Regions from separate parts of the Bacillus sp. PK6-013 genome, predicted to be linked through region 1. Evidence: riboswitches for the same ligand, from Rfam matches in the RefSeq annotation. Region 1 holds a riboswitch; the other holds the start of a gene.

Region 1 (12,106 bases):
ATGTTCTGTAATCGTGGTTCGCCAGTGTTTTATACATCGAATTGTACGCATTTTCGCTCTTCGTAAAAAACACCGAACCGCTCAGAGACGGATAGAGCGAATTGGCGACAATGAATTCCGAATCGGACGTTTTTCCCTGTTCGGTCTGCTGATAAAAATGGTCGAAATAATAGCTTTTTTGAATGAATTTGTTTAAGAACGGTGTGATTTCCTGGCCGTTCACCTTTTCATTAATGACAAATGTCTGAGTGGATTCAAGCGTTACAAAGATGACGTTTCGTCCTTCGGCAAGCCCGAACATATCTTGGTTCGGTTTGCTGTAGTCAGCGTTTGTGTAGTTCTCAATCGTTGCCAGGCTGTTTTCATCAGCGACCGCTTTTTGTGTCAAATTAAAAGTCTGTGAAATGCCGTCCAACAGATGAAACTGATATAAGCCGATGTTTTTTACAAGCACTTCCCTGTCGTAGGAGTAGCTTAAAAACTTCGGCTGATCCAGCTCCGACAGGGCGAGATTAAACAGTACCGTGCCGGCGGCTGCCGCGTAGTAGATCTTAACGGATTTAGCGGAAAGCTTTTTGCCGGTTCTTGTGCGCGTTTTTGCCAGCCAGACCAAAAGAGCCAAATCCAGAAAAAGCGCGATGAAAACCGGATTGAACAGCTCCTGAAAACTGCTCCCAAGCCCCCCGAGATTTTTTGCCTGGAACAGGACGGGAACAGTGATGAAATCGATGTAGAAACCATAGAAAATACTGTTTGCAATCAAGATGCCCGTCAGGACGACATTAGCCCCGATTAAATAGAGGCGCTGCGTTTTTTCGCGAAAAAAGAGGCTGATGCCGAGTACAGGGATGAGAAAGCTAAGCGGGTTGATAAACAGGATCAATTCCTGAAGTGCGTTGTCGATTTGTAAATTAAAGCCCAGCTTGTAGATGAAGTACGTTTTCATCCACATAAAAAATATGGATAGGCATAAAAACCACTGCTTTTTAAAAAATTGTTCTTTCATATAAATAGCTCCTCACATATAATCCCCGCAGGTAAACAACACCAAGATAAAACGACTGAACAAAGCATAATACAGCAATCGGTCAAACCGTCCCTTTCGTCAGGCGATCAAGTTCGCAATAAAATAGCACGAAACAACGGTGAGCACAGTCAGAACGCCTTGTTCCGCCTTCCCGCCGGTTTTAATATAAAGGGGCAGCCGAACCTTAATGGCGGACGGAAAGAAAAGTTTGATGCCGTTTACAGTCCCGGCATCAAGGAGCAGATGGCTCGCCATTCCGGCCATTAATCCGACAAATATGCTCTGATCTGTAAAATATAAATGTGCCGCAAATGCCGTGATGAGCAAAAAGAGCAGGCTGTGTGTAAACGTCCTGTGCCCGAAGACAGAACTGACCACTGCTGATAAAATCGGTAGCCTTCTGCCGATCTTGCTCTTTGTATGGCAAATATCCGGAATCAATGCTCCGATAACGCCCGAAGCTGTCATGAACACTGGATCATATCCGTAAAAATAAGCAGCAGCCGTGCAAGAAGCGACCCCTCCCATGATGTGTGTTTTTCCTGTCATATCGCTTCTCCTTTAAGACCTATAACAATTTCCTAATGAAAACTATATCAAGAGTTCTGGCGGCCTTCAAGACAGATGGTGGCAACTTGTCAGGCAAAAAACGCATTTTCCTGAGGCAATCAGCATGTTTACATCTAGAATATGGTGTTTTCAGTTAAAAAACACATTCAAGGTTCTGCATAATTTTAAAGTGATAAGCCAAATTAAAATTGTACCACATTTTTAAAGAGGTGATTCATTTGGGTATTTTCTTCAATAAAGATAGAGGAAATAAGGAAAAGGACCAAAACGCCGTTCGGGGGGCGCTTGAAGATGCAGGACAAGCGCTGAAAGGAGACCCTTTGCAAGAGGCGGTCAACAAAAAGAAAAACAACCGATAAATGACAGATGGAAGCGCCGTCTTCCATTCTGCAGAAGGCTGCCGAAACAGGCGGCCTTTTGGCGCGGCTGTCCGTTTTTCCATCACTTCCCTTTGACAGATTAAAATTTCTCTGGTAACCTCTTTTCAGAATATGTGATAAATCCTCACTCTTAACTCTTAGTGAGGTAGAGGTTGCGCGGATGATGAGTCGCATGTGTGAGGCTGATGGGGCCGATGATCATATGCAAAAGGCATCAGCGCCGAAGCATAAGGAAGCCATTCATTCTTTATGCTGGGTCTGCATTGAATAAGTGCAGGACTGCCGCGGGTTTTCCCGCGGAGGGCTATCCGGAGATCAAGAGTGTATGTTTAACCAAAGCATGGACTTTTGTTCATGCTTTTTTTATTTTGAATGATCTCACGGTCTGGTCCGGCATATTTTTTATAAAATGCTCGGAGGTTATATCTTATGGAACAGACAAAAAAATGGGGCTTCTGGCTTCTTACCGCTTTTGTTGTCGGCAATATGGTCGGCTCAGGGATTTTTATGCTCCCCAGCACACTCGCCCAGACGGCAAGCCCGTTCGGCGTAACGGCGGCATGGCTGGTGACGGGTGCGGGGGTGCTGATGATCGCCCTTGTATTCGGTCATTTATCCATTCGCCGCCCGGATCTTAAAGCAGGTCCGCAAAGCTATGCAAGAGCTTTATTCTCAGACCCTAAAAAAGGGAATGCGGCAGGTTTTACAATGGTATGGGGGTATTGGGTGGCAAGCTGGATCAGCAACGTGGCCATTATTACAAGCCTTGCAGGCTATTTGACGACTTTCCTGCCGATCTTAACTGACGGACGCGAGCTGATTGAACTCGGCGGCCACCCCGTTACACTCGGCCAGCTCTTGACATTTATCGTATGTACAATCTTGTTATGGGGGACGCATTTCATCTTAGTCTCCAGCATAAATGGAGCGGGCAAACTGAACTTTTTAGCAACTTTTTCAAAAGTGCTTGGGTTTGTCCTGTTTATTGTTGCAGGTTTGTTCGTTTTTCAGACGGCTTTATTCGAATCATTTTATTTTCCAATCGAATCAGAAGGCAAAAGTATTGGGCTGGGCGGACAGGTTCACAATGCGGCGATTTCAACGCTGTGGGCGTTTGTCGGCATCGAGTCTGCGGTAATCTTATCAGGGCGCGCATCATCCCAGCGCGATGTCAAACGCGCGACGATTACCGGACTGTTAATTGCGCTCGGCATTTATATGGTCATCACTTTAATAACGATGGGCGTCATCCCGCACGATCAGCTCCAGGCATCGGATAAACCGTTCGTTGATGTGCTGCACGTGATCATCGGCAGCTTTGGCAGTGTAATTATGGCGGTCTTGGCAATCGTTTCTTTGTTTGGATCGATGCTCGGCTGGATTTTAATCGGCGCAGAGGTTCCGTATCAGGCGGCAAAGGCCGGTGATTTTCCTGCTTTCTTTGCGAAAACGAACAAAAAGGGAAGCCCGGTTAATTCATTGATCGTCACAAACGTGATGTCGCAGATCTTTATTTTCTCAACGGTTTCGGGAACGATCAGCGAGGCCTTTACGTTTTTAACAACGTCGGCGACGCTCGCTTACCTTGTGCCTTATCTTGTAGCGGCTGTTTTCAGCTTGAAGCTCATCCTCAAAGGGGAGACATACGGTGAACTGAAAGGTTCAAGAACAGGGGACGGCATCATCGCTTTGGCTGCTCTGGTGTATTCTTTATGGGTCATCGTTTCAGGTACGTCTGACTTAACCACCTTTATCTTGGGAATCGGGCTGTTTTTCGTCGGTCTTGCGATCTACCCGTTCGTCTACAAAAAGTTCAAAAATAATCAAGTGTGATAAAGTTCTTTGCCAGCCGGGTCTTTTAGCAGAAGATCGGCTGGCTTTTTGATTCCCGCCGAAATTTTTGATTAAAATTTCCGCTTAGGCCTGTTATACTATAAAATGAAAATGATAATCGTTATCGGTTAAAAAGATCGAAAGGAATGGCATCGAGTGAGCTCTTGCAAAAACATACATCGTATCAACAGCGCGGATGGCCCTGATGAAGAACAGAAACCGATCAGCCGTCCGCTCGGAGCTGTTTTTGTCCTGGCCGGCGGAATCATGCTGCTGCTGTTTGGCGCCGCATTATCGATTGCGCTCGGTGCGGCTGATATAAAGCTTGGAACGGTTTGGGACGCCATTTTTCATTTTGATGCGAAAAATACGGCCCATCAAATTATTCAGGAACTCAGACTGCCAAGGACGGTAAGTGCGGCTCTTGTGGGCGCCTGCTTGGCGGTTTCCGGAGCCGTGATGCAGGGGATGACGAGAAACCCTCTCGCATCGCCGGAAATTATGAGCGTCACGCACGGGTCAGCTTTCGCAATTGCTGTCGCGTTTGCTTTTTTTCCGGGAACCTCATCGGTCGGGCTGATGATCTGGTCGTTTGCCGGCGCGGGTCTTGGAGCGGGACTCGTTTTTGCGATCGGAATGTTTTCAAAAGGCGGTCTTACGCCTGTAAAGCTGGCATTGGCCGGTACGGCTGTCGGCACATTTCTGAGCGCTCTTTCTACGAGCATTGCGATCCATTTTGATGTGGCGCGCGACGTCAGTTTTTGGTATGCCGGAGGTGTCGCTGGCACGAAATGGCTCAGCATTCAGTTGTTGGTTCCGGCGGCAGCGCTCGGTTTGGCCGTCGTTTTTGTCATCGCCCGTTCCATTACGGTTCTAAGCTTGGGAGAGGAGCTGGCGAAAGGGCTCGGGCAATATACGAAGACGGTGAAAGCGATCGGAATCGTGTCGGTTGTTCTGCTGACGGGTGCCGCTGTGTCCGTTGCCGGGGCAATCGGTTTTATCGGATTGATCATTCCGCATATTACCCGCTTTCTGGTCGGGGTTGATTACCGCTGGATCATTCCATGCTCAGCGGTGCTTGGCGCCGTCCTGCTGATCTATGCGGATATTGCGGCAAGGCTGGTCAATCCGCCGTTCGAAACACCTGTCGGAGCAGTCACGGCGCTTGTCGGCGTACCATTCTTTCTCTATCTGGCCCGCAGGGAAAGGAGTGGACTGTAATGCTCAAGAAAAACAGCAGACGGGCGGCTGCGGTGATGCTCGTCATGGCCGTGCTGACGGTCGCCGTGTTTTTACTAAGCATGAACATGGGAGAAATCCGCATCGCCCCGCTTGATACATTGAAAACACTGTTCGGTTTCGGAACGCCGCAGGATGAACTTGTATTATTTGAATTCCGTTTGCCGCGCATGGTCCTCGCCATGCTGATCGGTGCGGGAGTTGCTGTCTCCGGAGCCGTCTGGCAGGGGATATCGCGGAATGACCTAGCCGATCCGGGGATATTGGGCATCAATACGGGAGCAGGTTTTGCCGTTGTGCTGTTCATCTTTTATTTTCAGGGGGATGTTGGAAATCTGCAAAAAGGATTCGTTTTTTCCCTGCCGATTTTTGCATTTTTGGGAGCCTGCTTTGCAGTCGTTTCCATCTATTTGCTGGCGTGGAAAAAAGGCTTGAATCCCATTCGCCTCGTTCTGGTCGGCATCGGAGTGAATGCGGCGTTTTCGGCGGCCATCTTAATGCTGCAGCTGAAAATGGACCCGAATGACTTTATGCAGGCGGCTGTTTGGCTGTCAGGAAATATATGGAGTTCAAACTGGAGCTTTGTCTCGGCCGTGCTGCCCTGGATTGTCGTGCTGCTTCCTTTTATTCTCTACAAAGCGCGCTATTTAAACGTGCTGAATCTCGGTGATCAGCTCGCAACAGGGCTTGGAACGGCAGTTGAAAAGGAGCGGCGCATACTGCTTCTGTCGGCAGCCGCGCTGAGCGGCGCGTGTGTAGCGGCTGGAGGGAATATTACGTTTCTCGGTCTTGTGGCTCCGCATATTGCCAGAAGGCTTGTCGGGCCGAAGCATCAGCTTTTAATCCCGGCTTCCGCGTTGACCGGAGCATTGCTCTTTTTGCTGGCGGATTTAATCGGAAGGATGATACTGGCGCCTTCGGAAATTCCCGTAGGGTTAGTCATTGCCGCTTTAGGCGCGCCGTACTTTATCTATTTGCTCATGAAAACAAATTAAAGAAGGGAAGGGTGCAAGGTGTCTCTTTCAACAAACAACCTGGGGATCGGCTACGGAGAACAGATGATAGTCGAAAGCTTAAACCTCCACATACCAAAAGGAAAAGTAACGACCATGATCGGTCCGAACGGGTGCGGCAAGTCAACCATATTAAAAACGATGGCACGCATACAGCGTTCTAGAACGGGCGCCGTTTATTTAAACGGCAAAGCGATCCACCAAATGTCGACGAAAGATATAGCCAAACAGATGGCGATTCTTCCGCAGACCCCTGAGGCGCCAGGCGGTCTGACCGTATATGAGCTCGTTTCTTACGGCCGTTTTCCTCATCAAAAGGGAATGGGCAGGCTCTCGGCCGATGACCGCCGCATGGTTGAATGGTCTCTCGAAGTGACAGGAATGCTGCCTTTTTATGACCGGCCGATCGAAGCCCTTTCCGGGGGACAGCGCCAGCGCGTCTGGATTGCGATGGCTCTTGCCCAGGAAACGGAGCTCTTGCTGCTCGACGAACCGACAACCTATTTGGACTTGGCGCACCAGCTTGAAATTCTGCAACTGCTGGAAAAGCTCAACAAAGAAGAAGGCCGAACGATTTTGATGGTCATTCACGACCTCAACCATGCCGCCCGCTTTGCCCATCACATGGTGGCGCTGAACTCCGGTGCAATTGTCAAAGAGGGCGCTCCACATGAAGTCATGACCTCAGAGGTATTGAAAAAAGTGTTTCAGATTGATGCGGAAATTATTTTAGACCCGCGCACAGGAAAACCGGTGTGCCTGACTTATGATCTATTGAAAAAAGAAGAGGATCAGAGGCTGGCAACCGGCTGACAGACATCAGACGATGTCTGTTTTTTTATTCCATGATTTCGTAAAGTAAAAAATCATTTCTAAAAAAGTTTATTTTTACTTTAAAATCAGAAAACGGGTGCCGATAAAGATATAATAGATGGTAAGATGAGGATATCAAAACATGATATAGACAGAAAGGAAAGAAGGATTTTGGAAAATGCGACAATTTTGATTGTGGATGACGAAGACGCCATTGTTCAAATGGTCAAGCGCGTCCTCACGAAGGAAGGATTTTCAGAAGTGCTGACCGCGAGCAGCGCAGAAGAAGCGCTCGACATCGTGAAAAAGGATACCGTGCACTTAATACTTCTCGATGTCATGATGCCGGGACAGACAGGATTTGATGTATCCCCTGAAATCAGACGGCACACCAACGCCCCGATCTTCTTTTTAACGGCGAAGACATCGGACCTCGATAAACTGTCAGGTTTTGCCTACGGAGCCGATGATTATATTACAAAACCTTTTAATCCTCTGGAGTTAATTGCCAGGATTAAAGCGCATTTAAAAAGAACGTATATACATAAAGAAGTCGCAGCTGCTTCGGTATCTTCAGCCTACGAATATGAACGGTTTACATTTCATCCCGATTTTGCGGAGCTGATCGTGGACGGAGAAACGGTCAGCTGCTCCGCACAGCTTCTCCAGCTTCTGCAATATTTTTGCGATCATCCGAACAGAGTGCTTTCCAAGGACCAAATTTATGAAAAAGTGTGGGGCGTTCCATCTTACGGAGACAGCAACACCGTTATGGTACATATCAGAAAACTGAGGGAGAAAATCGAAAAAGACCCGAGCAGCCCCGAATATATCGTCACGATTCGCGGTCTTGGCTATAAGTTCGTTCCCAATCCTGCAAGAAAAGAGAGCGAAGGATGAAGCTGAGAGGAAAGCTCGTTCTCCATTTTGTCAGCCAGATTTTCCTGATTCTCGGTCTTGTCCTCGCCACTCTGCTGTTATCCTTCATCTTTTTCGCTCTCCGGTTAAGCGAGAGCGAAGCGGATACAGGCTTGGCAAAAGCCACATCAGACACGTTTGAAAGCTGGGTCAGTGTGGATGACAATAATAATTGGCAGATTGAAGATATCTTGAAATCGGCTATCGACAAACAGGGAGGCTGGCTTCAAATATTAGACGGTAAGGAGAAAACCGTTTATTCCTACCGCCTTCCTTCGGAAATTCAGAGGGAGTACCACAGGGAAGACCTCGTATCAGTCTTTGACAAAAAAAGAATCAAAAAATATCAAGTCAACTTCTGGTCTGCCAATTTCAATGGTGAAGACTACGTGATTCTATTCGGATGGGAGTCGAAAAGCGATACGATCCTGTCCTATTTGGAAAAGGAAGAGAAGGATATGGCGGACCTTTCTTCCTATAAAAAAAGCACGCTTGATTTCATTAAGAAAAACAAAGGATCGGTTTATCTGTTCAGCGAAAAAGGGAAAATGTTGAACTCGCTCTATCAGGACATAGATTACAGCCAGGGCATCACTGAGCTGGAACTTTTAAAATACGGATCAAAGCCATGGAACTACGAGCACGAGTTTTCATACAGGCGTTTAAGCGCGACAGAATGGCTGATCGCCGCTACCCCGAACCCGATTTATAATCCGGATCATGAGTTCAACAGGACGATGATCGGGCTCGCTTTAAAAATCGTTCTGCTCGTGATCGGCGTTCTGATCGTATTGATGTCTTCCATGACGATTTGGTATTCTTTTAGATTCGGCATGCCGATCATCCATACGATTAAATGGATCGTCAACCTTTCAAAAGGGCGATTTGAAGAGCCGAGAAATCGGAAAGGCCGCCCGCAAAGCCGGAACAAAAAAGGGAAGCGAAAACAGCCGTACCGGTTGTTCACAGAAGTGTTTGAATCGATGGAGCAGCTGACGGAAACGCTGAAAAAAGACGAACAAAGCCGCAAGAAAATCCAAACGACTCGGGAGGAATGGATCGCGGGGCTCTCCCATGATTTAAAAACGCCGCTCAGCACGATTTACGGCTACAGCATGATGCTGGAGTCTCCAAACTATGAGTGGTCAAAAGAAGAAATCCGTGAAATCGGCCAGGCAATGAAAGAAAAATCGGACTACATGTCACAGCTCATCGAAGACCTGAACTTGACGTACAGGCTGAAAAACGACGCCTTGCCGATTAAACGCCAGACAGTGAGGCTTGTGCCGTTTTTAAAAAGCTTCGTTGAAGAGTTTAAGCGCCATTCGTTTTCGGAAGGGTACAACGTTTCTTTTGAATATACGCAAGAAGATACCGAGTTTGCGATAGACAGAGGCTGGTTCAGAAGAGTCTTGGAAAACCTTCTAGCCAACGCCGTCAAGCATAACAAAAAAGGCACTGACATCAAGGTGATCCTTGAAGAAACCAAGCAATATATTATTCTTAAAATACAAGACAACGGAAGAGGCATGGACTCGGAAACCGTCTCAAATTTATTTAACCGCTACTACAGAGGAACGCATACAAAAGATGCGACAGAAGGAAGCGGTCTCGGCCTTGCGATTTCTTTGGAACTTGTCCACCTTCACGACGGCTGCATCGCCGTTGACAGCCGGACAGGCCGCGGGACGGAAATTACGATGGAATTTAAGAAAAACCCTAAAGCCGCCAAATAAGTGGTATGAAAAAGAAGAAGCCAAAGGTTATTGCCTTTAGGCTTCTTTTATGTTGAGAAAATAATGGAAAAGAAGGCGAGGTTCGTATAAAATAAGATTAAATGTTAACGTTCACATTGTATTGCAAAAAGAAATGTTCACGTTAACATTAAATAAGGAAAGGTGGGGATTTTATGAAGCCGTTTTTGAATGACGATTTTCTTTTAACGAATGAAACGTCGAAAGTGTTGTACCACCAGTATGCTAAAGGGATGCCGATCATCGACTACCACTGCCACTTGAACCCAAAGGAAATTTACGAAAACAAAACGTTTAAAAACCTGACCGAAGTATGGCTGTACGGGGATCATTACAAGTGGAGAGCAATGCGGGCCAATGGAATATCCGAAGAGTTTATTACAGGAGATGCGTCAGACGAAGAGAAATTCAGCGCCTGGGCAAGAACGGTTCCGATGACGATCGGAAACCCGCTTTATCATTGGACCCATTTGGAACTGAGAAGGTTTTTCGGCATCGATGAACGGCTTGATGAAAAGAGCGCGCCGCATATTTGGGAGCGGGTGAACGAACAGTTGACCGGAGAAGGGTTCGGCGCCAGAGACTTGATTGAAAAATCAAACGTTGAAACGGTTGTCACGACAGATGATCCGGCAGACAGTCTTGAATATCATATGAAGCTGAAAGATGAAGACTTTTATGTAAGCGTTTTACCCGGATTTAGGCCAGACAAGGCGCTGGAAATCAATCAAGAAGGCTTTGCCGCCTGGGTGAGCAAGCTTGAAGCAGCAAGCGCTATGAAGATAGGAAATTATGACGATTTTTTGAAAGCGCTTAAAAACAGAATTGACTTTTTCCATGAACTAGGCGGACGGATATCGGATCATGCCATCAATCAAATGATGTACACGGAAACAGATGAAAGCGAAGTGCGTCCGATTTTTGCAAAGGTGATGAACGGAGAAGCCGCATCGCCTGAGGAAGAGTGCAAATTTAAATCCTTTACCCTGCACTATTTGGGAACATGCTATGCGGAGAAGGGCTGGGCGATGCAGCTTCACATTAACGCCCTCCGAAACAACAGCAGCAAAATGTACCGGAAGCTCGGGCCTGATACGGGATATGATGCGATTAATGATCAGGACATCGCAAAGCCTTTGTGCAGCTTTCTCGATTCTCTTGACCGAAAAGACGCGCTGCCAAAAACGATCTTGTATTCTTTAAATCCGCGAGACAACGTCGTGATTTCAAGCCTTTGCGGAAGCTTCCAGGACGGCCGGATACCGGGGAAAATCCAGCATGGCACCGCCTGGTGGTTCAACGATACGAAAGACGGCATGCTCGAACAAATGAAATCGCTCGCCAACATCGGACTATTGAGCCGTTTTATCGGTATGCTGACTGATTCGCGCAGCTTTCTTTCCTACACAAGACATGAATATTTCAGGCGCCTGCTCTGCGATGTCATCGGCACATGGGTTGAAAAAGGAGAAGCGCCGGATGATATCGAGCTTCTGGGACGGATCGTCAAAGGGATCTGCTACGAAAATGCAAAACACTATTTCCAGTTTGAAGTGAAAGATCGTTTGAAAGCTTAGAATCACAAAATGGCTAGCAGAGGAGCTGCTTTTTCATGGAAATATCGACGAACAAACAAACCGAAACAGTCGCCGCTACTCAAGAGAAATTAAGTTTAAAAGAAAAGGTTTCTTACGGTTTTGGAGATTTTGGGAACGGATTTATGTTTGACCTTGGACAGCTCTATCTTTTGAAGTTTTTTACGGATGTTGCCGGTATTCCGGCGGCAGCGGCCGGAGGCATTTTTCTTGTGAGCAAACTTTTTGCCGCTTTTGTCGATCCGATTGTGGGAACATCGATCGACTACAGGAAGAATATCGGGCCGAAAGGCAAATTCAGGCCGTATTTGCTATACGGAAGCTTTGTGCTCGCGATTTTGACGATATTGACCTTCATCTCGCCGAATCTGTCACCGACGGGCAAACTCATATACGCTTATGCGTCATACATGCTTTGGGGCCTCGGCTATTCCTTTGTCAACATCCCTTACGGCTCGCTCGGGGCGGCCATGACGCAAAATTCGGTGGAGCGGACTTCGCTTGCTTCCTTTCGACAGGCCGGCTCGCTGGGCGCCCTGTTTGTGACGAGCATTGTTGTCATTCCGATGATCGTCAGGTTTGACAACCCTGCGGTTGCCTACCCGGTCGTCATGGGGCTGATGTCTTTTCTCGGTGTGTTGTTTTTCTACATTTGCTATAGAAACTGCCAGGAACGGATTGTCGTAAAAGATGAGAAGTACAAACAGGAAAAAGTGACATTCAAAGCAATATCAAAGACGTTTTTTACGAATAAACCGCTCCTTACGCTTATATTCATGACCATTTTTACGATTTCAGCCTATAACCTTAAATCTGCGATGCTGATTTATTTCGCACAGTATAACCTCGGCAACGCCGAACTGATGGCCTACATGAACTTTATCATCATCGGCTCATCCTTTATCGGCGTCATCATGCTGCCGAAGCTCGTGAAGCTGTTCGGGAAAAAGCATACCGCTATTTT
Region 2 (12,106 bases), 490 kb from region 1:
CTGTGAGCGAGGAGAAACGGTGATTCCCCAAGTGACAGCAAACGACCATAAACCGTTTGAAAAGTGGAAGATTGTTGAGAGGACACCTACAATGTAAAAGCCGAGCATGATCGGGGAGCTCAAAATATCAGCCATCATGTCAAAGTTTACTTCTGCCCCCATTTGGGCGGCAATCCGTGTTTGCCACACGTGCCAGCTGACAAAAATCAAGGTAACGATTCCTGTAATCCGCTGCAGAACGAACATCCAGTTTCTAAAAAAGCCGAATCTGTTCGCATTGTTTTTCGCTGTAAAAGCTATGTATACTCCATAAACAGCATGATAAATCAGCGGAAGGAAAATCACGAAGATTTCCAAGACGTACCTGAACGGCAGGTTTTCCATAAAGTGAGCGGCGTTATTAAACGCCTCCTCTCCGCTTGCCGCAAAATGGTTGACAACCAAATGCTGGATTAAAAATATGCCTACCGGTATGACGCCAAGCAAAGAATGCAGTCTTCGATAAACAAACTCTCTGTTCCCGGCCATTGCTTTACCCCCTAGTTGAAAAGTGCAGTAAAAATGAAAGGTCTCCTATCCCCCGTCCTGTTTCAAATATCGCACTTTGTTAAGTTTTTATGACAATTTCATTTTACTCCTATGAGAAATAGGCGTCAAGAAAACGCGTACATAAATTGAAATTTTCTAAAATTTAATCATATTTTAGAAAATTTTATTTTATCAAAATATAAATATATCAGATTTTTTTCTTCCTAATTGCATGTCCCCGCTGTAATCTTTCACCCCATTTAAGCTATAATAAACGGAGAAAAGAGGGGAGACATTGGATATGAACAAATATGAAGCAAACTTAGCGCAATTAAAAGAGCTGGAAGTCTCCGCATATGGCTATGAGTTGATCAGGGAAGTGCTGCTTCCCGATATGCTGGGACAAGACTACGCAGATATGATGTACTGGGCGGGAAAAAAGCTCGCCCGCAAGTTCCCGCTTGAATCCAGGGAGGATCTTCCCGCTTTCTTTCTGGATGCAGGCTGGGGAACGCTTACGATCGCCCATTCAAAAAAACAGGAGCTTGAGTTTGAGCTCGAAGGCCCGCTGGTCTCAAACCGCCTCAAATATCAAAAGGAACCCTGCTTTCAGCTCGAAGCCGGATTTATCGCCGAGCAAATCCAGCTGATGAACGAACAAATTGCCGAATCGTATGAACAAGTGAAAAAAAGAGCCGGAAAAGTTGTTTTAACTGTAAAATGGGATTTGAAAGACCCGGCATAACTATGCAAAAAAGGCGGAGACTGCAAAAGTCCCGCCTTTTTCTTTTTAAATGACTGCTGTCTGCTTTGACAGTTCAAAAGCATCATGCAGCGCTTCAACGGCTTTCACCATATCGCCTTCGTTGACGACAGTCGAAATTTTGATTTCGGATGTGCTGACCATTTTGACCTGGATGTTTTTTTCCGCCAGCACAGCGAACATTTCCGCTGCTACTCCCGGGTTGGAGATCATGCCTGAACCGACGATCGAGACTTTGGCCAGCCTGTTTTCCGTTTCAATCTGTTCATAGTCGAGCGCGTCTTTGTATTCTTCGAGAACTTCGACCGTCCGTTTTAAGTCTTCCGTTTTCACGGAGAAAGAAATCGACGTTTGGCTTGTGCTTGTCACTGATTGAATGATGATGTCAACGTTGATGTTCTGTTTAGCGAGCGTTGTAAAAATCGTTGACAGCGTCGTCAAGCCGCTCGCCAGGCCGCATACGGTCACGCGTGTGATCTGATCTTCAAATGCAATGCCTCTTACGATTAAATTCTGTTCCATTGATGATTCCTCCTCGATTAATGTGCCGGCTTCTTTTTCGGTGCTTGAACGGACTTCCAAAGGTACCTGATAGTTTTTCGCGAACTCAACAGCTCTCGGGTGCAGGACGCCTGCTCCAAGATTGGCAAGCTCAAGCATTTCATCGTAGGAGATTCCGGCCAGCTTCCGCGCTGTTTTCACATAGCGGGGATCGGTTGTGAAAACCCCCGGTACATCGGTGTAAATGTCGCATTTATCGGCTTTCAGGGCAGCTGCGAGGGCAACGGCTGTCGTATCTGATCCGCCTCTGCCGAGCGTTGTGATTTCACCTTCCGCTGTCGTCCCCTGGAATCCGGCGACAACGGCGATTTTCCCTTCATTCAGACGCTCTTTCAGCTTGCCTGTATCAATGTTCGTAATTCTTGCGTTGCCGTGAATATTTTCGGTTTCGATGCCGGCCTGCCAGCCTGTATAGGAAACCGCATCATACCCCTTGTTCTGCAAAGCCATTGTCAACAGCGAAATTGTCACCTGTTCTCCTGTTGTCAGCAGCATATCCATTTCCCTGCTGCCCGGCTGCTCGGTAATTTCCTTAGCAAGCGCGACGAGGGAATCCGTCGATTTGCCCATCGCTGAAACGACGACGACAACATCATGACCGCGCTGTTTTTCTTCGATGACACGGTTTGCGACATTCAATATTTTTTCCACTGATCCTACTGAAGTTCCGCCAAATTTTTGGACGATGAGACCCATCAAATACCACCCTTTTTGTTTTCGTTCGTGCTTGTTTATGTATGAAGAGGAAAACTTGACCGGCGGGCTGTACGTTTTTTCGTACAAAAAAAGCAATGAGAGAAATTCCCTCATTGCTTTAACCAACAAAATGCCGATGATTTTAACAACGAGATAGCCCTCCAAGAAATGATTTCTTGACAGCCTTACATTTATTCAATGTAAAGCCAGCAGGAAAAACGAATGGATTTTTTCCCCGCTTCGGCGACGCTCCCCTTTCAGCTTTTTTCATCGGAATCCATCTTCCTCATCAAGCCTACTCTTGAAGTTCGCACCTCTATCTTCACCATATCACACGATCTTATTATGAAATTAGTACAAATTCTATCAGATTCTTTTTAAAAGTTCAACATTATTTTTTCAGAGCCTCTTCAATCAGCTGCGCCGTCTTCAGGGGGATGCCGAGCTTGCGGATATCTTCGGCGCTCGCTTCCTTCATTTTCTTAACGGAACCGAAATGTTTTAACAGCAGTTTTTTCCGCTGTTCGCCGACGCCCGGTATGCCGTCGAGCACCGATTGAAATGCGCTTTTTCCCCTGAGCTGCCTGTGGAAGCTGATCGCAAACCTGTGCACTTCATCCTGAATGCGCTGAAGCAGGTAAAATTCCTGGCTGTTCCGCTCAAGCTGGACGATCTCAAGGGGGTCGCCGATCAAAAGGTTGGAAGTTCTGTGTTTATCATCTTTCACCAGACCGGCAACAGGGACATCGAGCCCCAATTCATTTTCCAAAACGTCAAGGGCGGCAGACACCTGGCCTTTTCCGCCGTCGATCAATACTAAATCAGGCAGCGGCAGATTCTCTTTCAGCACCCTTGTATATCTTCTTCTGATGACTTCGCGCATTGACCCGTAGTCGTCAGGGCCTTCAACCGTCTTAATCTTATATTTGCGGTACTCTTTTTTATGCGGTTTTCCGTCGAGAAAGACGACCATCGCCGAAACGGGGTCCGTTCCTTGAATATTTGAATTATCAAACGCTTCAATTCGGTACGGCGTGTAGATGCCCAGTGCTTTGCCGAGCTTTTCAATCGCGCCGATCGTCCGCTCTTCGTCCCGTTCAATGAGCGAAAACTTCTCTTTCAAAGCGAGCTTTGCATTTTTATGGGCAAGGAGCAGCAGGTCTTTCTTCGCTCCCCTTTTCGGCTGGCGCACGTTCACGTCCAAAAGCTCCTCAATCATGTCCTTATCGACGCTGTCCGGAACCAAAATTTCCCTTGGGAGAAAATGGTTGTTTTTTGAGTAAAATTGCCCGATGAACGTCAAAAACTCCTCGTCTGCTTCCCTGTATAAAGGAAACATGCTGACATCTCTTTCAATCAATTTGCCCTGCCTGATAAAGAAGACCTGGACGCACATCCAGCCCTTGTCATACGAATAGGCAAATACATCGCGGTCAACCATGTCATTCAGCATCATTTTCTGTTTTTCCATCGTTGACTCGATATGGGCCATTTGATCGCGGAATTCTTTCGCCCGTTCGAACTGCAGGTTTTCCGAGGCTTCGAGCATTTTTGCTTCAAGTTCTTTCTTGACTTCATTGTATCCGCCCTTTAAAAAGCGGGTGATTTCTTCTGTGAGCTGTCGGTTTGTCTCCTCAGACACATCATATACGCATGGCGCCAGACATTGTCCGAGATGATAGTACAAACAGACGCGGTCCGGCAGTTTGGCGCACTTTCTGAGCGGATAGAGGCGGTCCAGCAGCTTTTTTGTTTCCCTCGCAGCCTGGACATTGGGATACGGCCCGAAATAGCGGCCTTTGTCTTTTTTGACCTTCCTCGTGACAATCAGCTTCGGATGCCGCTCGTTCGTGATTTTAATAAACGGGTAGCTTTTATCATCTTTCAGCATCACGTTATATTTCGGGTCGTACTTTTTGATTAAATTCATTTCAAGAATGAGCGCTTCGATGTTCGAGGAGGTGACAATGTATTCAAAATCTTCAATTTCACTGACAAGACGCTGTGTTTTGGCATCATGGGACCCGCTGAAATAGGAGCGGACCCTGTTTTTTAAGATTTTCGCTTTCCCGACGTAGATGACGGTATCCTGCCTGTCTTTCATCAAGTAGCAGCCAGGCTGATCCGGGAGAAGGGCCAGCTTTTCTTTGATTTTTTTGTTCATCAAAAATCCTTCCTTGTTTCGGCGTTTTTTCTTCATTTCAGTTTACCATGACCGACCGTACGTTCGCTACAATTGGAGAAGGAAGACGGGGCGTTGTAAGAAAAAAGCGATCCCTTTGGAATCGCCTTTTTCACAGGTTTCTATTTTACAAATGTTTGTTGACCAGTTCTTCAAGGGCTTCTTTCGGTTTAAAGCCGACAGATGTTTCAACCACTTCGCCGTCTTTTAGTATGAGGAGAGTCGGGATGCTCATCACGCCGTATTTGCCGGCAGTTTCTTGGTTTTCGTCAACATCGATTTTTACGATTTTCAGTTTGTCTCCCATTTCTTGATCAAGCTCTTCAAGTACCGGCGCGATCATTTTGCAAGGTCCGCACCAAGGAGCCCAGAAGTCGGCAAGAACTACGCCTTCACTTGTTTCAGATGAGAATGTTTGATCAGTTGCTTTTACGATAGCCATTCTTTCATTCCTCCAATTGTGAAATTATGCTTTTTAGTATAGCATCTCCCTTTGGTTCACGCTAACATAATGCTTGATTATACATTTCCCTATCTGCGCAGTTTTACACATCGGGATTTTAGCCTTTCTAAAAATGTCCTTATTCCATGTTATTTTGCAAAAGGCGGAAATGTGCCTATGTAAAAAGCCGGCCATTTCAGGCCGGCTTTTGATCAAGTACTGACGCTCAGCTTTTTAAATTCTTCCGTGAGCAGCGGAACGATTTCAAATAAGTCGCCGACGATCCCGTAGTCGGCAATTTTAAAGATGTCGGCTTCCGGATCTTTGTTGATGGCAACGATGATTTTGCTGTTTGACATCCCTGCGAGGTGCTGAATCGCTCCTGAAATGCCGCAGGCGATATATAAGTCTGGAGTTACGACTTTGCCGGTCTGGCCGATTTGAAGCGAATAGTCGCAGTAGTCTGCGTCACAGGCTCCCCTTGAAGCGCCGACCGCGCCGCCCAGTACGTCGGCAAGCTCCTGCAGCGGTTTAAAGCCTTCCTCGCTTTTGACGCCGCGGCCGCCGGCTACGATGATTTTCGCTTCAGACAAATCGACGCCTTCGGACGTTTTTTTGACAATGTCCTTGATAACCGTTCTGATGTCCCGAATATCCGCTTCGATGCTTTCGACCGCTCCCGTTCGCGTCTCATCTTTGTCGAGCGGGGCAATATTATTCGGTCTGATCGTTGCAAAAATCGTTTCATCTTCGGAAATGATCCGCTCAAACGCTTTGCCTGAGTAGATCGGTCTTGTAAACACGATGTTGCCGCCGGCTACTTCGACGTTGACGGCATCTGATATCAGCCCTGTTCCCATACGGGCTGCAAGCTTCGGCGACAAGTCTTTGCCCATTGACGTATGGCCGAAAATGATCACGTCCGGACTTTCGCGCTCAATGATCGGCATAAAGGCTTGAACATAGCCGTCAGACGTATAGTTTTTCAAGAGCGGGTTTTCGGCTGTAAGCACTCTGTCAGCGCCGTAATGGATCAGTTGTGCCGCATTGCTTGAAACGCTTTCACCGAAGAGAACACCGATCACCTCTCCCCCTTCGGCAACCGTTTTTCCTGCGGCTATCGCTTCGAATGTCACATTTCTCAACGAACCGTCCCTGAACTCTCCCAATACGATAACTTTTTTGCTCATGTCCATTTCCCCCTGTATTTTAATGACCGTGTTTTTGCTCCCTTCGGCTTCAAACGACCTTTGCTTCGCTTCTCAGCAGTGATACAAGGTCTGCCGCCTGCTGTTCCGGCTCCCCTTCAAGGATTTTCCCGGCTTCTTTTTTCGGAGGCAGGAACCGTTCGATCGTTTTTGTTTTGGCGGCCACGTCTTCCTCGTCGATGTCCAGATCATCAAGTTCAAGCTCCTCAAGAGGCTTTTTCTTCGCCTTCATGATTCCCGGAAGTGACGGATAACGCGGTTCGTTCAACCCCTGCTGTGCAGTCGCTACGATTGGAAGCGACGTTTGGATCACTTCAAGGTCACCCTCGGCGTCGCGTTCCGCTTCAACATCTCCGCCGTTTACCGTCAGCTTTGTAATCGTCGTGATACAAGGGATGCCGAGCAGCTCGGCCAAACGAGGCGCCACCTGTCCCGATCCCCCGTCGATCGCCACATTCCCGCCGAGTATCATGTCATACTCGCGGTCTTTCAAATAGTTGTATAGGATGGCTGACGCCGTATATTGGTCCGCTTCTTCCAGATCGTCTTCAATGTTGATCAAAACGGCTTTGTCGCACCCCATCGCCAGAGCCGTCCTGAGTTCTTTTTCAGCTTCTTCCTCGCCGACTGTGACAACCGTAATCTCACCGCCGTGCTTCTCCTTCAGCTGAAGCGCTTCTTCAATGGCGTACTCATCGTACGGGTTAATGATGAATTCCGCTCCATCCGTGCTGATTTCCCCTTGTTCAATCTGAATTTTCTCCTCTGTATCAAACGTGCGCTTCATTAAGACATAAATGTTCATGTTCTATTCATCCCCTTTGTTTTCACGTTTGTTATTTCCCTTTAAAATGCGGCTTCCGCTTTTCAAGAAATGCCTGAATCCCTTCCTTCGCATCCTCCGATTGGAACACTTCGCCGAAGTATTTTCCTTCCAGCTTGAGGCCGCCTTCATACGAATACACTTTGCTCGAATTCAGGAGTTCAATGACATAAGCCATCGTCTGCGGACTTTTTTCAGCGAATTTTCGCGCGAGCTCTTGTGCCTTTTGCAGCACTTCTTCTTCATTCGCCGCCAAAATCGTGACAAGGCCGTATTCAAAAGCTTCCTTGCCGGATATCGGCTCTGATGTCCCGATCATTTCAAGCGCTTTGGCGGTGCCCACATACTTCGGAAGGCGCTGCGTTCCCGCAAAGCCGGGAATGATTCCGAGATTCAGTTCGGGAAGGCCGAGCTTAGCGCTCTCCTCGGCAATCCGGATGTGGCATGCCATCGCAAGCTCCAGACCTCCTCCAAGAGCAGCTCCGTGAATCGCGGCGATCACGGGCTTTGGAAAAGATTCTACTTTTTCGAAAATCTGCTGGCCTTTATCAGCCAAATTTGCATAATCAGACCCGTCCATCAATGATGTAAACTCTTTAATGTCAGCGCCTGCCGAGAAAAATCTTCCTTCCCCGTGAATCACGACGCTTCTGACATCCTGACGTTCTGAAAGCTCCTCAAGACATGCGGAAAGGTCTTCAAGCACTTGCGTCGATAGCGCATTTGCCGGCGGGTGCTGAATCGTAATGGTTGCGATATAGTCGTCTACGGCGTATGTTAATGCTGCCATTTTATTTCTCCTCCTTCGTCTTTTGGCTGCCGAACCCATGGATCAGCAATTCATGAATGCTGTCTGCCAGCTTTGGCAGATCGTATTTTTGATCATTCATCACCCAGGTTGTAACCGTCTCATCCACCGTACCGAAAATCATCTGCTTCGCCAGGCGGACATCAAGCGTGTTCTTAAATTCTCCCGCTTCTTTTCCTTCGGTGATGATGTCTTCCAGGATCGTCAAGTACCCTTTGAGAATCTCATTGATTTTCAGCCTCAGCTCAAGATTCGACTGCCTCAGCTCAAGCTGGGTGACAATCGCGAGGTGGCGATCGCTGCTGAGCAGTTCAAAGTGCTTTTTGATGAACAGCGAGAGCTTTTCTGTCGCCGAATTAGTCGCTGCCATTTCTTCGTTCATCTGCTCGATAAACTGTCCCATTTTCTCTTTGAATAGCGAGATGAGAATATCTTCTTTGTTTTTAAAATAAAGATAAATGGTGCCGTCCGCCACTCCGGCCTGCTTGGCGATTTTCGAAACCTGCGCCTGATGGTATCCGTTTTCTGCAATCACAATGACAGCTGCGTCGATAATCTGCATATACTTTGGTCTCTTTTGTTTCAATTGGCTTCGTTCCTTTCAAATTAATGAATGAATACTCATTCATGAGTTTATCGTAAATAAAAATGGACGCTTTGTCAAGAAGCTAAACTCAAATCGCACCACAAAAGCATGCCGTCAAAATCGACGGCAGACTTCGCTTTTTCAGACGCCGGTTTTTTCTTCTTGAACGAGCGCTCTTCTTAAAATCTTCCCGACTGCCGTTTTCGGCAGTTCGTCCCTGAACTCGTATACTTTCGGCACTTTATAAGGAGCCAGACGCGATCTGGCATATTCGTCCAATTCCTTCTCTGTTATTGTAACATGATCTTTCAGCACTATAAAAGCCTTAACCGTTTCTCCTCTGTATTCATCAGGGATGCCGGCAACAACCGCCTCCTGAACGGCTTCGTGCTCATAGAGCACCTCTTCGATTTCACGCGGGTAAATGTTGTATCCCCCGGCAATGATCACGTCTTTTTTGCGGTCGACAATATAAAAGAAGCCGTCTTTATCCATGTAGCCGATGTCTCCTGTAAAAAACCAGCCGTCCCTTAGACTTTGAGCGGTTTCTTCATCATTGTTCCAGTAGCCCTTCATCACCTGCGGTCCTTTGACGGCGATTTCTCCATGCTCATAAGGTCCGAGAAAACCGCCGGTTTCTTCCGAATAGATAGCCGCGTCTGTACCAGGCCAAGGACAGCCGATACTGCCCGCTTTATTCAAATCCCAAATAAAATTGGCGTGAGTGACGGGCGAGGTTTCAGACATTCCGTAACCTTCGACAAGCCTTCCGCCCGTTACCTTTTCAAACTGCTGTTTGACTTCAACAGGAAGCGCTGCAGATCCGCTCAAACAGCTCTTAATTGACGACAGATCAAATTGGTGAAGATCAGGATGGTTCAACAGGGCGATATATATCGTCGGTGCCCCCGGAAATATCGTCGGCTTTTCTTTATCGATCGTTTTCAGCGCTGCGCGCGCGTCAAATCTCGGCAGCAGAATCATTTCATATCCCTGCCTGATCGTGAAATTCAAGACGGCCGTCATTCCGTAGACGTGAAAAAACGGGACGATCCCCAGCACCTTCTCCTCCCCTTTATTCAATTGATAAAACCAGGCATCGCACATCTCCATATTGGCTAGTATGTTGCGGTGGCTGAGCATGACGCCTTTTGGCGTGCCTGTCGTGCCTCCGGTATACTGCAGGACGGCAATGTCGTGGGCCGGATCGATTTCAATCCCCGGCGGACCGCTTGGAACGGGGCGTTTCATGATGGTTCGGAAGAGGTGTGTCGTCTCATTTTCATTGATCTCAACCGACATTTGATTCTCTTTTTTTTGCACGATTGGGTACAGCAGATTTTTAGGGAAAGGCAGGTAATCTTTTATGCTTGTCGCAATGATGTGCCGGATATTTGACAGCGCTTTCATTTTATATGCCGCCGGGTACAGCATGTCAAGCGTAATGATGATGGTTGCCCCGCTGTCATGAAGCAGATGTTCAAGCTCCCTTTCCGTATACAGCGGATTTGTCTGGACGACGATGCCGCCGGAGAAAAGAACGCCGTAATACGCGATAACCGCCTGCGGGCAGTTCGGCAGCATGATCGAGACTCTGTCTCCTTTTTGAATGCCGAGTGACAGCAGGTAATCTGCCATTTTTAAAGCGTCCTCATAAACTTGCCGGTACGAACATTTTTTTCCGAGAAAATGAATCGCTGTTTTTTCAGAAAACTGTTGGGCGGATTGTTGCAGGATGGAATGGAGTGTTTGATCTTCAAATTGCAGCTCGTGAGGAATTTGTTCGGGATAATGACGCAGCCACGGTTTTTCAGTCGGCATAAGCTCCCCCCTTTTAAACAATATATTCTTGATTTCAGTATATCAAAACAATATTCAGAAAGTAATGATATTTTTTCTTTTTAAAAAGGCGCCCTTTTAAAGGACACCTTTTTCAAGCATAAAAGATCATATAAATCAGGCCGATAACCACAAATACCCCAGCTGTGAAAAACAGGACTTTCGCTAATTTCTCCATGTTGATCCCCTTTAGATACCCGAAGCCACGACAAATGACAGGCCGACTGAAATGACGAATGAAATGAAGCCGACTGCGCGGTTGTCGTTTTCAATCTCCTTGTCAATTTTAAAGCGCGGCGTCAGAAATTCAAAAATGAAGTAGCCGATCAAAAGCAGGATAAAACCGAACAGCCCCCACCCCATCATTTGCAGCAGGGAATTATGCTGGCTGATCGATTTTTGCAGCACGTTGGCGATGCCTAAAATTTTTCCGCCTGTTGCCATCGCGACCGCCATGTTTCCTTTTTGAATCTCCTCCCAATTTTTATAGGTGGTGACGAGTTCAAACACAGATAAAAATATCACAAGACACAAAACGGAAACGCTGTAGTACGCGGCAATTTCTACAAGGTCGTTCTCCCAAAACTCTTTCATCCTTCTAGACTCCCTTTTTTATTTTAATTCGACAATGGTGACGCCTGATCCTCCCTCTCCCGCTTCGCCGAACCGGGAGTTTTTCACATTGCGGTGGGATTTCAAGAGGTCCTGAACGCCTTTTCGGAGGGCGCCGGTTCCTTTTCCGTGGATGATCGAGACTCTTGGATAGCCCGCAAGCACCGCATCATCCAAGTATTTTTCAACCCGGTGAAGCGCATTTTCATACCGCTCCCCCCTAAGGTCGAGTTCGAGCGAGACGTGATAATCTTTTCCTTTGACGGCGGCGATCGTTTTTTGTTTTTCGGGTTCAGGTGCCGATTTCAGGAATTCCAGATCCTTTTCCTTAACCTTCATTTTCAGAATGCCGATTTGAACATTCCATTCGGCCGCACCCGTTTTTTCGAGCAGCGTTCCTTTTTGGCCAAAGGTTAAAACCTTGACTTCATCGCCCGGTTTTAATTCGCGCTTGTCCGTTTTTTTCTGAGCCGGCTTTTTCGCTTTTTCAAACGAAGGCACCGCTTCTTCAAGGCGTTTTTTCGCCTCGATCAGCTCATGGTCTTTAAATGCTTTATGGTCTTCCTTGATCATGCGGAGCGACTGGATGATCTCGTCTGCTTCTTTCATCGCTTCTTTGACTTTTTCAGCGGCTTTTTGCTCCGCTTCTTCATAGAGCCTGTCTTTTTTCTCCTGCCATTCGCTGATCTGCTGCTGGAGGTCGCGGTGAAGGGCTTCAGCCTCCGCGCGGATGGCTTCTGTCTCGTTCAGCTCCGCCTCGGCGCGCTTTTTGCTGTCTTCCAGCGATGCGATCATCGTATCAACTTCATTATGTTCGGCCGTCATCTCCGCTTTTGCGCGGCCGATCAGGTAATCAGGCAGCCCGAGGCGCTTCGAAATTTCGAACGCATTGCTTCGGCCGGGCACTCCGATTAACAGCTTGTAGGTTGGTGACAGTGTATCGATATCAAATTCGACGCTTGCATTAATGACATTTTCGCGATTGTAGCCGTATGCCTTCAGCTCAGGGTAATGAGTCGTGGCAATGACGCGCGCGCCAGTCTGGCACACCTCGTCAA

Evidence for each region. Region 1 has a riboswitch for lysine ahead of M1E03_RS03970 (amino acid permease). Riboswitches for the same ligand answer to the same signal wherever they lie in the genome.
Region 2: another riboswitch for lysine. It lies ahead of M1E03_RS06585 (aspartate kinase); the one in region 1 lies ahead of M1E03_RS03970 (amino acid permease).

What each region holds. Positions count from the first base shown of each region.
Region 1 is NZ_CP096417.1:802,105-814,210, forward strand. Features, by position in the region: gene M1E03_RS03955 (LTA synthase family protein) at 1-1,006, opposite strand, end outside; gene M1E03_RS03960 (metal-dependent hydrolase) at 1,106-1,576, opposite strand; gene sspJ (small acid-soluble spore protein SspJ) at 1,816-1,956, shown strand; lysine riboswitch at 2,116-2,292, shown strand; gene M1E03_RS03970 (amino acid permease) at 2,407-3,810, shown strand; gene M1E03_RS03975 (FecCD family ABC transporter permease) at 3,967-5,031, shown strand; gene M1E03_RS03980 (FecCD family ABC transporter permease) at 5,031-6,044, shown strand; gene M1E03_RS03985 (ABC transporter ATP-binding protein) at 6,108-6,875, shown strand; gene M1E03_RS03990 (response regulator transcription factor) at 7,047-7,775, shown strand; gene M1E03_RS03995 (sensor histidine kinase) at 7,772-9,529, shown strand; gene uxaC (glucuronate isomerase) at 9,703-11,124, shown strand; gene M1E03_RS04005 (glycoside-pentoside-hexuronide (GPH):cation symporter) at 11,160-12,106, shown strand, end outside.
Region 2 is NZ_CP096417.1:1,291,151-1,303,256, reverse strand. Features, by position in the region: gene M1E03_RS06595 (succinate dehydrogenase cytochrome b558 subunit) at 1-528, opposite strand, end outside; gene M1E03_RS06590 (YslB family protein) at 830-1,273, shown strand; gene M1E03_RS06585 (aspartate kinase) at 1,319-2,548, opposite strand; lysine riboswitch at 2,695-2,875, opposite strand; gene uvrC (excinuclease ABC subunit UvrC) at 2,940-4,712, opposite strand; gene trxA (thioredoxin) at 4,858-5,172, opposite strand; gene M1E03_RS06570 (electron transfer flavoprotein subunit alpha/FixB family protein) at 5,385-6,362, opposite strand; gene M1E03_RS06565 (electron transfer flavoprotein subunit beta/FixA family protein) at 6,412-7,185, opposite strand; gene M1E03_RS06560 (enoyl-CoA hydratase) at 7,217-7,993, opposite strand; gene M1E03_RS06555 (TetR/AcrR family transcriptional regulator) at 7,995-8,597, opposite strand; gene M1E03_RS06550 (long-chain-fatty-acid--CoA ligase) at 8,739-10,418, opposite strand; gene M1E03_RS06545 (DUF350 domain-containing protein) at 10,626-11,030, opposite strand; gene M1E03_RS06540 (endonuclease MutS2) at 11,049-12,106, opposite strand, start outside.